One region of the Shewanella sp. SP1S1-7 genome, then DNA from elsewhere that is predicted to be linked to it. Evidence: predicted binding sites of a transcription regulator. Region 1 holds the regulator's gene; each other region holds the start of a gene.
The links. Region 1 encodes sigma-54, which starts transcription at its own class of promoters, with help from an activator protein. Its sites were predicted from a motif close to GTTGGCACGNNNNTNGNNT; they were not measured.

Region 1 (4,217 bases):
TCACTAACTCTTTATCGACGCTGCCGAGCAGAATTTGTCTGACTTGGTCGCTTAAATCATAGATATTCAGGTTCGACGTATCTATGTAATGATCGACCAGTTTTGACATAGGCTCGAGCAGCTTCCCTTCCAGTTTTATCGCTTCTTGCAAAGAGACTTGGCTCTTCGACAAAGGGTGCAAACGGCGGGTCTCGCTGTAACGCTTGAGCAGAATTTTATCGCTGGAATTGAGGAAGAAGCTGGTTAACTCAGTATCAGGAGGCAGGCTCGCCAGTTGCTTCACTAAGACCTTGTCCTGCTCAGGCATGTTACGCACGTCGACACTGATGGCGACGAGATCGTTACTGCCTTTGAGTTGCTCAAGCAAAGTGCCGATTAAGGGCAAGGGAAGGTTATCGACACAATAATAGCCGAGATCTTCGAGTACCCTTAGGGCGACAGATTTGCCTGAGCCTGAGCGGCCCGACACTATGACCAGTTTCATCCAGTGATTACCTGATAGAGTTCCGTTTCATCATGCGTCTTGCGTAATTGCTTTAATATTTGCTTGTCGCTCAGCTTTTCGGCCATGCAAGACAAGGTACTTAAGTGCTGCTGACATTGGTCTGCAGGCACCAGTAGTGCAAATAAAATATCAACAGGTTGCTTATCGATAGCATCGAATGCTATCGGCTCTTCACACTTAATGAGTATGGCAATGGGCTGATCTATATCGGCTAGTCGACCATGTGGAATGGCGATGCCGTTACCTATACCTGTGCTCCCCATCTTTTCGCGCGCCACTAGGCTTTCGAATATCTCTTGAGATGAGAGGGTCGGGTACTGGGCAGCGACTAAGTCGCTGATGAGTTCCAGTACCTTTTTCTTGCTGCCCGGAGTGGCGCAGGTAGTGCACTCCGGCCGCAGTATGGTACAAAGTTCCATTATTAGTGTTTTGTTAACTTCTCTTTGTGTTTAATAACCTGACGATCAAGCTTGTCAATCAGGGCGTCTATAGCGGCATACATGTCAGCATGCTCTGAAGTAGCAAAAACTTCACCACCGATAAGATTTATTCTCGCTTCGGCAATCTGTTGCATTTTCTCGACATTGAGCACAACGTGCACATTATTGATCTGTTCGAAATGGCGTTCAAGTTTTGAAAACTTTTCTTCTACATATGCGCGTAACGATTCGGTAATTTCGACATGGTGTCCACTCAGGTTTATTTGCATAGAAACGTCCTCCGATATCCACTGTAGGTTATAAACTTTTACGCTGATTAGAAGGCGGAATGAGCATAGCCTCTCGGTACTTCGCAATGGTTCTGCGGGCTACGTTGATCCCTTGTTCTGCCAGAAGCTGTGCCATCTTACTGTCGCTTAATGGTTTTTTCTGGTTTTCCGCTGCAACCAGTTTCTTAATGAAGGCTCTGATTGCTGTGGATGAGCACTCCCCACCATCGTCAGTTCCGACGTGGCTAGAGAAGAAGTATTTTAGTTCAAAAAGTCCCTTAGGGGTATGCATGTATTTCTGTGTCGTCACCCTTGAGATGGTCGACTCATGCATTTCTACCGCTTCGGCAATATCGTTCAGCACCATAGGTTTCATGGCTTCTTCACCGTATTCAAAGAAACCTTGCTGATATTGGACGATACAGTTCGCCACCTTCAACAGGGTATCATTACGGCTCTCTAAACTCTTGATAAACCATTTAGCCTCTTGCAGATGACCACGAATAAATTGGCTATCGGCTTGGCTTTTAGTGCTGCGCGCCATCGAGGCATAATGTTGGTTTACATTGATTTTTGGCATGCAGTCAGGATTCAGCTCAACCACCCAGCGGCCATTTTTCTTCGACACTGACACATCTGGGATGACGTATTCGTCATCGTTGGGCGTAATCAATAAACCTGGGCGAGGATTGAGGGTTTGGATAAGCGCTATGCCGTCTCTTAACTCATCCTCTTTTAATTTAGTCTTACGCATCAACAATCTAAAATCGCGGGCTGCGATCAGATCTAAATGATCTTTGATCAGCATGCGGGCGTTTTCTAGGTTGGGCGTGTCAGCGGCGAAATGCGACAGTTGGATCAACAGGCACTCGCTTAAATCGCGGGCGGCAACACCAATGGGATCAAAATGTTGAATGCGCTTTAGTACGGCTTCGACTTCGTCGAGCTCAACCTCAGAATTGCCCATGGCTTCGAGGATTTCGTCAGTGCTTTGGGTGAGATAGCCTTGATCGTCGATGGCATCAATAATGGCGGTGGCAATGGCTAAATCGGTTTCAGAAAACGGTGTGAGGTTTTTTTGCCATTCTAAGTGTTCATACAAGCCTTCACTGGTCTCACCTTGGAAGGGCATATCGTCTTCACGACTGCCGCCGGGGCCAGAATTGGGAGAGGCGGTGAACACTTCATCCCAGGTGGTGTCCATGGGGAGTTCGTCGGGCATGGATTCTTTGGTTAAGGACTCTGCCGTGTCTATGGTGGAGCTGTCTTTTTCTGGCGGTAGGGTGCTAGATTCACTGAAATCCGTATCGGATAGCGTTTGGTTTACAGGGTCTTTAGTGGCGTCGAATTGATCCTCTTCCAGCTCGAGAAGGGGATTAGAATCTAAGGCTTGCTGGATCTCTTGCTGCAGTTCTAATGACGACAGTTGCAACAGACGGATGGCCTGTTGTAATTGTGGCGTCATGGTTAACTGTTGACCCAGTTTGAGCTGGAGTGACGCTTTCATGTTACCGCTGATCCCTACGTTATTATTGTTGGATGAGGTCGCTTGTTATCATCTTGAGTGGAGTCCAATGGTGGCATAAATTGCCTGCATTGGCTCCGCTTGATTAACTATAGCCTGAATTGTTCACCTAAGTACACAGCCCTAACTTGCTGATTGTCTAAGATCTCTGCGGGTGTTCCTTCGGCAATCAAGTTTCCGTGACTCACGATATAGGCATGTTCACACACATCTAATGTCTCACGGACATTGTGGTCTGTGATCAACACGCCAAGGCCACGACTTTTGAGCTGTTCGATAATCTTTTTAATGTCGATAACCGAAATCGGATCGACACCAGCAAAGGGTTCATCGAGCAAAATGAACTTAGGATTTGCTGCTAACGCCCGTGCAATTTCGACACGGCGACGTTCGCCCCCCGACAATGACATGCCTTGGCTGTCACGGATGTGGGTGATGTGGAATTCTTCGAGCAGATGCTCGAGTTGTTCTTCCCTTTGCTCTTTCTTCAATTCTTTGCGCGTTTGCAGTACGGCCATGATGTTGTCATGGACGGTCAGCTTACGGAAGATACTGGCTTCCTGCGGCAAGTAACCTATGCCTTTGCGGGCGCGCAGGTGCATAGGATCTGCGGTTAAATCATCATCGTCGATAAAGATGTGGCCTTTATCGCTTTTAACCAGACCGACGACCATGTAAAAGGTGGTAGTTTTACCCGCGCCGTTCGGGCCGAGTAGGCCAACGACTTGACCGGTTTTGACCGTCAGACTGACGTCTTTAACCACTTGGCGACTCTTATAACTCTTTGCCAGATTTTGTGCTCTTAGGGTGATTTGGGTCATTTAGAGTCCTGCTTTTTCACAGGTCTATCCGCTGGCGCGTCTGGTTTGGCATCATCTTGATAGCTTTCAGGCTGAATAATAGTGATCACGCGATCGTCACCATTACCAGTGCTTTCTGCAATCAATTTTTGCTGGATGATGTTATAGCGGATCACATTACCCGTCACTTGGCTACCTGCTTGATCTAACGAAGCTTGGCCTTTCAGTGTCAGGGTACGGCTTGCCATATCGTAACGAATTTCTTTCGCGCTCGCCGAGGCTGGACGGCCATCGTCTAACACTTGGCTGTAAGTTGCTGGGTTACCAGTGGCCACTAAAATTTTGCTATTTTCACCTTCGGCAGAAAATGCACGCAGTTCATTTGCTTGGATTTTTATCGAGCCTTGGGTAACTTCCACCGGACCAAAGAAGATGATCTGGTTGTTCTTGATATCTGCCGTTTGGCTCACTGCTTTGATTTTAACTTCCTGCTTTAGGTCGTCGACTTTAGCAAAGGCGCTCATGCTCATTATTAGCATTAGGCTGGCAAGTAATACGTTATTTTGCTTCATATGTTCCTACTACCTGACTGGTCAATTTCACTTCTTGCGCGTTGAGGTCGGCATAAAGGCCTTGGCCTTGAATATTAAAATCTTTCCCTGTGACGTAAATGGTACG
Region 2 (4,217 bases), on a different contig from region 1:
GCGGTAGACCTTTAGCGAGTACTGAAAACTGCTTCATCATTATTTCTGAATATAACCGCAGCGTTCAAGGCTTCTTAGTCAGTTCGGTTGAGCGGATTATCAACATGAATTGGGAAGCGATTATGCCTCCTCCTCAAGGTGCGGGTCGTTATTCTTATCTGACGGCTGTAACTGAGATTGAAGGTGAATTGGTTGAAATTCTCGACGTTGAAAAAATCTTAGATGAGATTTCACCGGTTAAAACTGCCATCAGTGAAGAAGCCAATGAAAAGCTGACCCTCGACAGAACCCAGCATTATCATATTATGGTTATCGATGATTCTGCCGTGGCGCGTAAGCAGATTATTCGTTCACTCGAGTCATTGAACTTACAAATTGATACCGCAAAAGATGGCCGAGAAGCATTAGATAAGCTCAAAGAAATCGCCAAAGAAATGGACAATGTTGCCGATGAAATCCCTCTTATTATCTCAGACATTGAGATGCCTGAGATGGATGGTTATACCCTGACCGCGGAGATCCGAGATGATCCTAAGCTCAAGCATATTAAAGTGGTACTGCATACGTCGTTAAGTGGAGTATTCAATCAGGCAATGGTTCAAAAAGTGGGGGCCAATGACTTTATCGCTAAGTTTAATCCCGACGAACTGGCTGCTGCAGTGAATAAGCACTTAAGTTTGTAAGTTCAGTAGTTAGTACCTATATATGCTTTACGCTATAATCTCGACTTTGTAACATGATGGTTTCGCACTGATTTTGGTGCTTGCAATAGGATTTAGGATGTGAATGTGCCAAATAAATCACTCGCTGAGGCTGAATATAATCAATTTAGGTTGTTCTTAGAGCAACACAGCGGCATCGTACTGGGTGAAAATAAGCAATATCTGGTGCGCAGTCGTCTTGCTCCTTTAATGGGGAAATATAACCTGCCATCCTTATCCGATGTGGTTAAGCATTCGATGAAGCCAACGGAACGCGCGCTTCGGGCAGAAGTGATTGATGCTATGACGACCAATGAAACCCTGTGGTTCCGTGATCGTTATCCATTTGAGTTATTGCATAACGTTTTGTTACCTGAGTATAGTCGTTTAGGTCGTCCACTTAAGATTTGGTCGGCCGCGTGTTCGTCTGGGCAAGAACCCTATTCACTGGCGATGACGATTCTTGAGTATCAACAAAAGAAGCCTGGTGCGCTTGCTGGTAGTGCTTCGATTCAAGCTACGGATTTATCGCCTTCCATGTTAGAACGCTGCAAAAATGCTGAGTACGATAGCTTGGCATTAGCACGCGGTTTATCCGAAGAGCGTAAGCGTCAGTTTTTTGATGCTTTGCCTTCAGGCAATATGAAGTTAAAGGATAATGTTAAGCGTTTAGTGAACTTTAGAGCACATAATCTGCTTGAAAGTTATAGCTTACTTGGTAAGTTCGACATTATTTTTTGCCGCAATGTGCTGATTTATTTTGCGCCTGAGGCAAAGGCAAAAATTTTGCGGCAATTCGCTGCCGCTCTTAATCCAAAAGGCATTCTATTTCTTGGTGCTTCCGAATCTATAGCTGGTTTAACGGACGAGTTTGATATGGTCCGTTGTAACCCAGGGATTTATTACCAGAAAAAGACTTAAGTCTACAGCTTTAAAGAAAATTACCGACATTTGTCGGTAATTTTTTACCCATCACTTGCTTATCCTAATTGTTATTTTCATTGTCTCCTGATGTTGGCACATGAATTGCTTTGTTTCCGTGAGTAACACGAGGAGGCAATTTTATGGCGATCAATTTTGATAATGCACTGGGTGTGCATCAGTACACTCTCGGTATTAGAGCGCAGCGAGCTGAAGTCATTTCGAGCAATATCGCTAACGCCGATACGCCACATTATAAAGCCCGCGATGTTGATTTTTCTGCGGCAATGCAGGCCGCTCGTGGCCAACAACAGCAGCGTAATAGTCTTGAAATGCAAGAGACAGACAAGCATTTTGGACTTGCTGAGTTGACGGGGCAATTTGTTAAGTTCCGCGTGCCAAATCAACCCGATACCGGTGATGGCAATACCGTTGATATCCAACAGGAACAATCGGCATTCATGCAAAATGCTCTTGAATATCAAATGTCATTAGGTTTTTTAGACAGTAAGTTTAGTGGTATGAAGAAAGCGCTGAGAGGGGATTAATCATGAGTTTATTTAGCATATTTGATGTTGCAGGCTCGGGAATGTCGGCTCAATCGGTCAGGTTGAACACCACTGCGAGTAACATAGCTAACGCTGATTCCGTCTCGAGTAGCGTAGATAAGACCTATCGTTCCCGTCATCCTATTTTCGAAGCTGAAATGGCCAAAGCGCAAAGTCAGCAACAAGCCTCTCAAGGTGTGGCGGTAAAAGGCATTGTTGAAAGTGATAAACCACTACTAAAAGAATACTCGCCCGATCATCCGATGGCGGATGCGGACGGTTTTATTTATAAACCGAATGTTAATGTCATGGAAGAAATGGCAGATATGATTTCTGCTTCGCGCTCATATCAAATGAATGTTCAAGTCGCTGAAGCAGCTAAGTCTATGCTGCAACAAACACTTGGGATGGGTAAATAACATGTGTTACTTAGGAGGTAAGCTGTGAGCCTCATTAATCAAATTAACCAAGCATCGACGCAGACGGCTCAAAATAAGAGTCAGTCAAATGCTGTGACGACCAACTCATCAACCAGTTCAACGGGTAATCCGTTTCTTGATGGCATACGTCTGCCAAAAGATTCGATAGTACCGGAAGCGAAAAGCCAACAGTTAACTCAAGATGACTTTTTCTCGTTATTAAGCCAACAGTTATCGATGCAGGACCCTTTTAAGCCCGTCGACAACGACCAAATGATTGCGCAGATGGCATCATTTTCGACAGTTGATGGTATTAGTAAGTTAAATGATGAAATCGTTAACTTAAACAGTGTTATGACGTCGAGCCAAGCACTGCAGGCATCGGGACTCGTTGGTCGCAAGGTGTTGATCCCAACTGATACTGGCAATATTTCAGCTGAAAGCCCAACGATGAAAGGTGTGGTCAGTACCCCTAATAAAATTCCAGAGATTACTGTGCGTGTTGAAGATGAGAAGGGCCAAGTTGTGACCACCTTTAAAGTCGATGGCAGTGACGGTGGTAACGTCGATGTGAACTGGGATGGTTTAGATAAAGATGGAAAACCTGTGACCGCAGGCAACTATACGATTAAGGCGAGTGGGTTAGTGGATGGAAAATCCCAAGAACTGCCTGTTTCAACTTATGCCCATGTGACCAGTGTCTCTCTTGGTACGGCCAGTACTGGCGCCATTCTCAACTTGAGAGGCGGTATGGGGATCAAGTTAACCGATGTGTTAGCTGTGTCTGAAACTTAAATTTATACAAGATAATTTTTTAGAATCCGAATTGGGCGTTAGTTGTCCGCAATTGAATAGAGTCAAAAGTAGAGGTGAATTATGTCGTTTAACATTGCATTGAGTGGCATTTCTGCCGCACAGAAAGATTTAAACACCACGGCGAACAACATTGCGAATGCGAATACCATTGGCTTTAAAGAGTCGCGTGCTGAATTTGCGGATGTTTACGCTAATTCTATCTTTTCAAATTCTAAAACTGCTGTCGGTGGTGGTGTTGCAACGAGTCAAGTCGCCCAGCAATTCCATCAAGGCAGCTTACAGTTGACAAGTAATTCACTCGATATGGCAATTAAAGGTGGTGGTTTTTTTGTCACTGCTTCTGAAATAGGCAGTCTTGACCATTCATTTACTCGAGCAGGGGCATTTAAAGTCGATTCAAATAACTACATGGTTGATTCTGCTGGTAATTTTTTGCAGACATTTCCTGTGGATAAAGATGGTAATTCGACATCGGTAAGTTTGACTACAGCGAAACCAGTGCAGATCCCTGATACTGCAGGTAGCCCAGTAAAAACTGAAAATGTCAGTTTACAAATGAATCTAAATGCTAAGGAAAGTACCCTTGACCCTGCTGCATTCGATCCTCTAGACCCTAAGACATACAATAACGTTACCTCAATGACTATGTATGACTCACTCGGTGAGCCACATATCATGACAACCTATTTTGTTAAGCCTAATGATGCCTCTTATAATGGAGAGAGCAATTGGGTGGCTTATTACGCTATTGATGGTAAACAAGTCGATCTAGCTGGTGCTGCTGGTACTTATCAAACGGATACTACGGGCGA
Region 3 (4,217 bases), on a different contig from region 1:
CTCTTCTGCCGAGATTTCATCCACATCAGCCCCACTTGAACCGCCACCGTCGCCAAAACTTCCCTCTCGACGTTCACCTTGGCCACCTTGAGACACATGGCTATCCGCTAATTGCATCCCTTGCTCCTGCAGTAACTCGCGTAATCTTGGCATAGCTTGTTCAACTAAATCACGCGTCTGTGTCTGAGTGACATGGAACTGTACTTGGGTCTGATCGCCATGCACTTGAATTTTTACCAGCATATGTCCAAGCTCAGGGGGATCGAGCCTAATTTCAGCATGTTGAATACCTTGACTCACCATAGTGATCAACTGTTGCTTCATCACAGGTGAAAACCGTTGGATCATCTCTTGCATTTGGTTTTGTTGTTCGACACCTTGGCGTAATGACAACTGAACTTGCATCGTTTCCTGACGATTGACTTGTAGTGGCGTCGATGACTGAGCTAAAGCAGAAAATGACTTAATGTCAGTCGTTGATACCTTGTCTTCATCCCCCATAATGAATGGCTTAGCGTCTCTTTGAGCATCGAGTGTCACACTGTACTTCGCATCCTTTAGCAAAGTACCCGCATCCATTGCTACTTTTGAAACATCAACATTGATCTCGGTATCAGTCATTGCGCTATCCTTCGGATCAACTGCGTTACCTAAGATATTCTGTGTATCCAGTGTTGTAACTATAGGCTGAACTTCTACTTTGCTAACCGCAATATCGACATTAGCATTTCGGCTTACTTGCTGGGGTATCGTAATCTCAACATTGCGAACTGTTGGTTTATTACTCTCTACAGAAACAGTATCAGCATCGACCTCGTCCGTGCTAGAAGTATCAATCAGCTTGGAGCTTGCCAAGTCCAATGTATCAACTATTTCATCAGCGATTAAAGATGTTGCAGACATTTCATTCTTAGTAGTCGATGGCGCTAGGGTTTCAGACCGCAAAGTTTGACTCGCAGGGCTAAACTTCAACATTGATTCATCTACGTCGTCAGAAGTTCGCAGTGCCTCAGAATTAAGATCCAACCTTGCTCCCTGCAGTTCAGCGTTTACACTCGCAACTTGATTCGCATATTTATCAGTTGAAAATGATTTATCGTCTTTAAGTTCAGTCACATCAGCGTCTTTCAATATCACGCTTTCTAAAATTTTTGATGGTGCTGTTTCTGCTGCATTTTCAAGCTCTGATAAGTCTAAACTTTCAGATATTTTACTGTTCGGCGAAATGACTTGTGCCTTGAGAGAGGCGGAATGTGATTCAAGGCTTTTATCCATAGACGACTGTGATTTTAATGCCTCTACCGCCTCATCAAGTAAAACTTTCTTCCCCTGTATTGCTTCAACAGATAATTCGTCGGCTGCGTCTTTGTCAGCCCGTATATTTTCAATTGGCAATGCCTCTACTGATATTTTAGTCGCTAACAATCTTTCTTTGGGTAATACCTCTACTGATACTTTATCCGTAGACACATTATTAGTGCTATCAGTCTCATCTGATGACGCAGTATTTAGTTGAAACTGGTCAGTTAACTTTTTGAGTTCTGAGGAAAATGAAATGTCAGTATCTAACATCTTTTGTAAGCCCGATAGCTCGCCATTTGAGGACTTGCTATTACTTTTCTCAGTTGCCAGGTTAACTTCACTTGACGTTAAAATATCAGCCTTACCTTGCGCTGAGCCTGAGATGTCGACAACTGGAAGCTCAGTGTTCATCGCTTTCATTGATGCTTGTATACCCGTCAACTCAACGGTACTGAGAGCATCGCTTTCCAACAAAGTATCACCAGACTCATTATTGTCCTCTTGGGAAGAGCCAAACGGCAAACTCTCTCCCTCTGATGCCGTTTTCTTCATGTCATTTGCCATACTGATCTGGGCGAAGATAAGATTAACGTCAGCGTCATCCGTTGATATGTCTTTATCTTTTACTTTATCAGTAGAGGCGATCTGCACTTTATCGTCAGTATTCGCGACAGCCTTTTTAGGCGCGGAAATAGAAAATGAGCTAGCGGAGACAGACGCAAGTGTAGATGAAAAGTCTTCATTATTAGACTCTTGGGAAGATGTCTTAGCGGAATTGGCCGCAGAGTTGCCTGTTTTACTCAACAGGATATTGGTCATTTGTTGCATAAGTGCTCCCAAACATCACCCAGCAGAAAAAGAAAATGGCTAGGTAGAAACGTCAATTAAACACTGCGGTTGCAGGGTCATGGACTAAATCAAAGCAAATAAGATGCCAAAACTTCAGTTTTTACTGCGGCATATTGAAAAGAATAAAACTCAGGGAAAAAAGTCGAACAAATGTTCTGCACCATAAGCGGCAACAGAAAACTGAACTCATAGAGGTTAGTGAATGGCAAAGATACCGATCATTTAACGCACCATTACACTAACGCTGATGACGGCGATAAAACTGCTGAGAAGCAAATTCATCGGTCATTTTCTGCTCCCGTTTTTGTTCAACAACTTGGCGCTTCTTCTCTTTACTCGCTAAGAGTAATTCCACAGCCTTACGTTTTTTTTGTTTTTCCAACCAATGCTGTTGTCGATATTCTTTTTGTTTTTCACCGTCGGCTACAACGCGATTTTGCTGAGTAATAGCGTCATCAATCTGACGAATAAAGCGATGAAACTGGTGATAGTGACTGGCACTAATGGCTTGGCCTTGCTGGGATTGCATTTGCTTCATGTATTCTAAGCGATAATTATTCAGCGCACTGAGTTGATTCAGCCGTTTTTGACACTCTAATTGCGCCGACTTTAACAATAATGCCGCTTGTTCTTCGGCATCATTGGCGAGCTTTAACACTAACAACAAGGGATCGGCGTTAGCCATACTAGACCTCGATTAATTCGATGACGCCATTATTTGCACTGTGCGGCAAGTTGCCCGAGCATGACTTGGCTATCGGCAAAACTGAATGCATCACGCATGGTTTGGCGTAAAAAAGCATTCATCGCCGGCTGTAATCGTATCGCATTATCGATTCGAGGATCGCTGCCTTGGGCATAAGCGCCAATGGAAATCAAATCACGATTTTGCTGATACAAGGAATAGGTTTGTTTCACGCGGCGCATCGCTTCCAAGTGTTCATTGGAGATCACCATAGGTGCTACCCGGCTAATAGAGGCTTCAATATCAATGGCGGGATAATGCCCAGAGTCCGCAAGCGAACGTGACAAGACTATGTGACCATCGAGGATCGCCCGCGATGCATCGGCAATGGGATCCTGTTGATCGTCTCCTTCCGTCAACACAGTATAAAATGCCGTAATTGAACCTTGCCCAGGGCCACCGTTGCCGGCGCGCTCAACTAAACGCGGCAGCTTGGCAAACACTGAAGGCGGATAGCCTTTGGTGGCAGGCGGCTCACCCACAGCCAAAGCAATTTCACGCTGCGCTTGGGCGTAGCGCGTTAAACTATCCATTAATAACAAGACGTTATAGCCTAAATCGCGGAAATATTCGGCAATACGAGTCGAGGTTTCACAGGCGCGCAGGCGCATCAGCGGCGAGGTATCTGCAGGCGCGGCAACAACAACAGAGCGCGCTCGACCTTTTTCACCAAGAATCTCTTCAATAAACTCTTTTACTTCACGACCACGCTCGCCCACCAGCCCAACCACAATAATGTCGGCAGTGGTGCCGCGGGTCATCATACCTAAGAGCACACTCTTACCCACACCTGAGCCAGCAAACAAGCCCATACGTTGGCCTTTGCCCACTGTCAGCATGGCATTAATGGCGCGCACACCGACGTCCAGCGGCTCGGTAATAGCACGGCGAGATAATGGATTAATGGCAGCGCTATGTCTTGGCGCTTGTTGATCTGTCTGCAACGCACCTAAACCATCTAAAGGCACACCGTTGCCATCGAGCACGCGTCCTAACAGGGACAAGCCGACATTGAGTCCAGTTTGTTCCCCTAAAGGCACCACCCGGGCACCGGGTAATACTCCACGTAATTCTTCGATAGGCATTAAATACAGGAGTTCGCCATCAAAGCCGACGACTTCTGCAATTAACTCGCCCGCCATGGTTTCGATGGAACATAAGCTGCCCACTGGCGCACGGCAACCGCTCGCCTCTAAGGTTAAGCCAACAACACGCACGAGTTGACCACTGGCCACAGCTCGAAATGGCGGCACTTTTTCCTGATGGTGATTCAGCCTATTCAGCAGTTGGTGTTGGCGATTTTGCATCTGTTCCGGCATCC

Region 2: a site for sigma-54 is predicted at 1,715-1,733, ahead of flgB (flagellar basal body rod protein FlgB). Genes of this name have one in related genera too.
Region 3: a site for sigma-54 is predicted at 2,223-2,241, ahead of Q4Q49_RS06795 (flagellar hook-length control protein FliK). Genes of this name have one in related genera too.

What each region holds. Positions count from the first base shown of each region.
Region 1 covers NZ_JAUOEU010000010.1:125,936-130,152, reverse strand. Annotated here, with positions in the region: gene rapZ (RNase adapter RapZ) at 1-484, opposite strand, end outside; gene ptsN (PTS IIA-like nitrogen regulatory protein PtsN) at 481-924, opposite strand; gene hpf (ribosome hibernation promoting factor) at 927-1,214, opposite strand; gene Q4Q49_RS10515 (RNA polymerase factor sigma-54) at 1,243-2,721, opposite strand; gene lptB (LPS export ABC transporter ATP-binding protein) at 2,829-3,560, opposite strand; gene lptA (lipopolysaccharide transport periplasmic protein LptA) at 3,557-4,111, opposite strand; gene lptC (LPS export ABC transporter periplasmic protein LptC) at 4,098-4,217, opposite strand, start outside.
Region 2 covers NZ_JAUOEU010000006.1:46,571-50,787, reverse strand. Annotated here, with positions in the region: gene Q4Q49_RS06935 (chemotaxis protein CheV) at 1-683, shown strand, start outside; gene Q4Q49_RS06930 (protein-glutamate O-methyltransferase CheR) at 783-1,622, shown strand; gene flgB (flagellar basal body rod protein FlgB) at 1,766-2,170, shown strand; gene flgC (flagellar basal body rod protein FlgC) at 2,173-2,589, shown strand; gene flgD (flagellar hook assembly protein FlgD) at 2,614-3,384, shown strand; gene flgE (flagellar hook protein FlgE) at 3,466-4,217, shown strand, end outside.
Region 3 covers NZ_JAUOEU010000006.1:20,649-24,865, forward strand. Annotated here, with positions in the region: gene Q4Q49_RS06795 (flagellar hook-length control protein FliK) at 1-2,130, opposite strand, end outside; gene fliJ (flagellar export protein FliJ) at 2,390-2,836, opposite strand; gene fliI (flagellar protein export ATPase FliI) at 2,866-4,203, opposite strand; gene fliH (flagellar assembly protein FliH) at 4,172-4,217, opposite strand, start outside.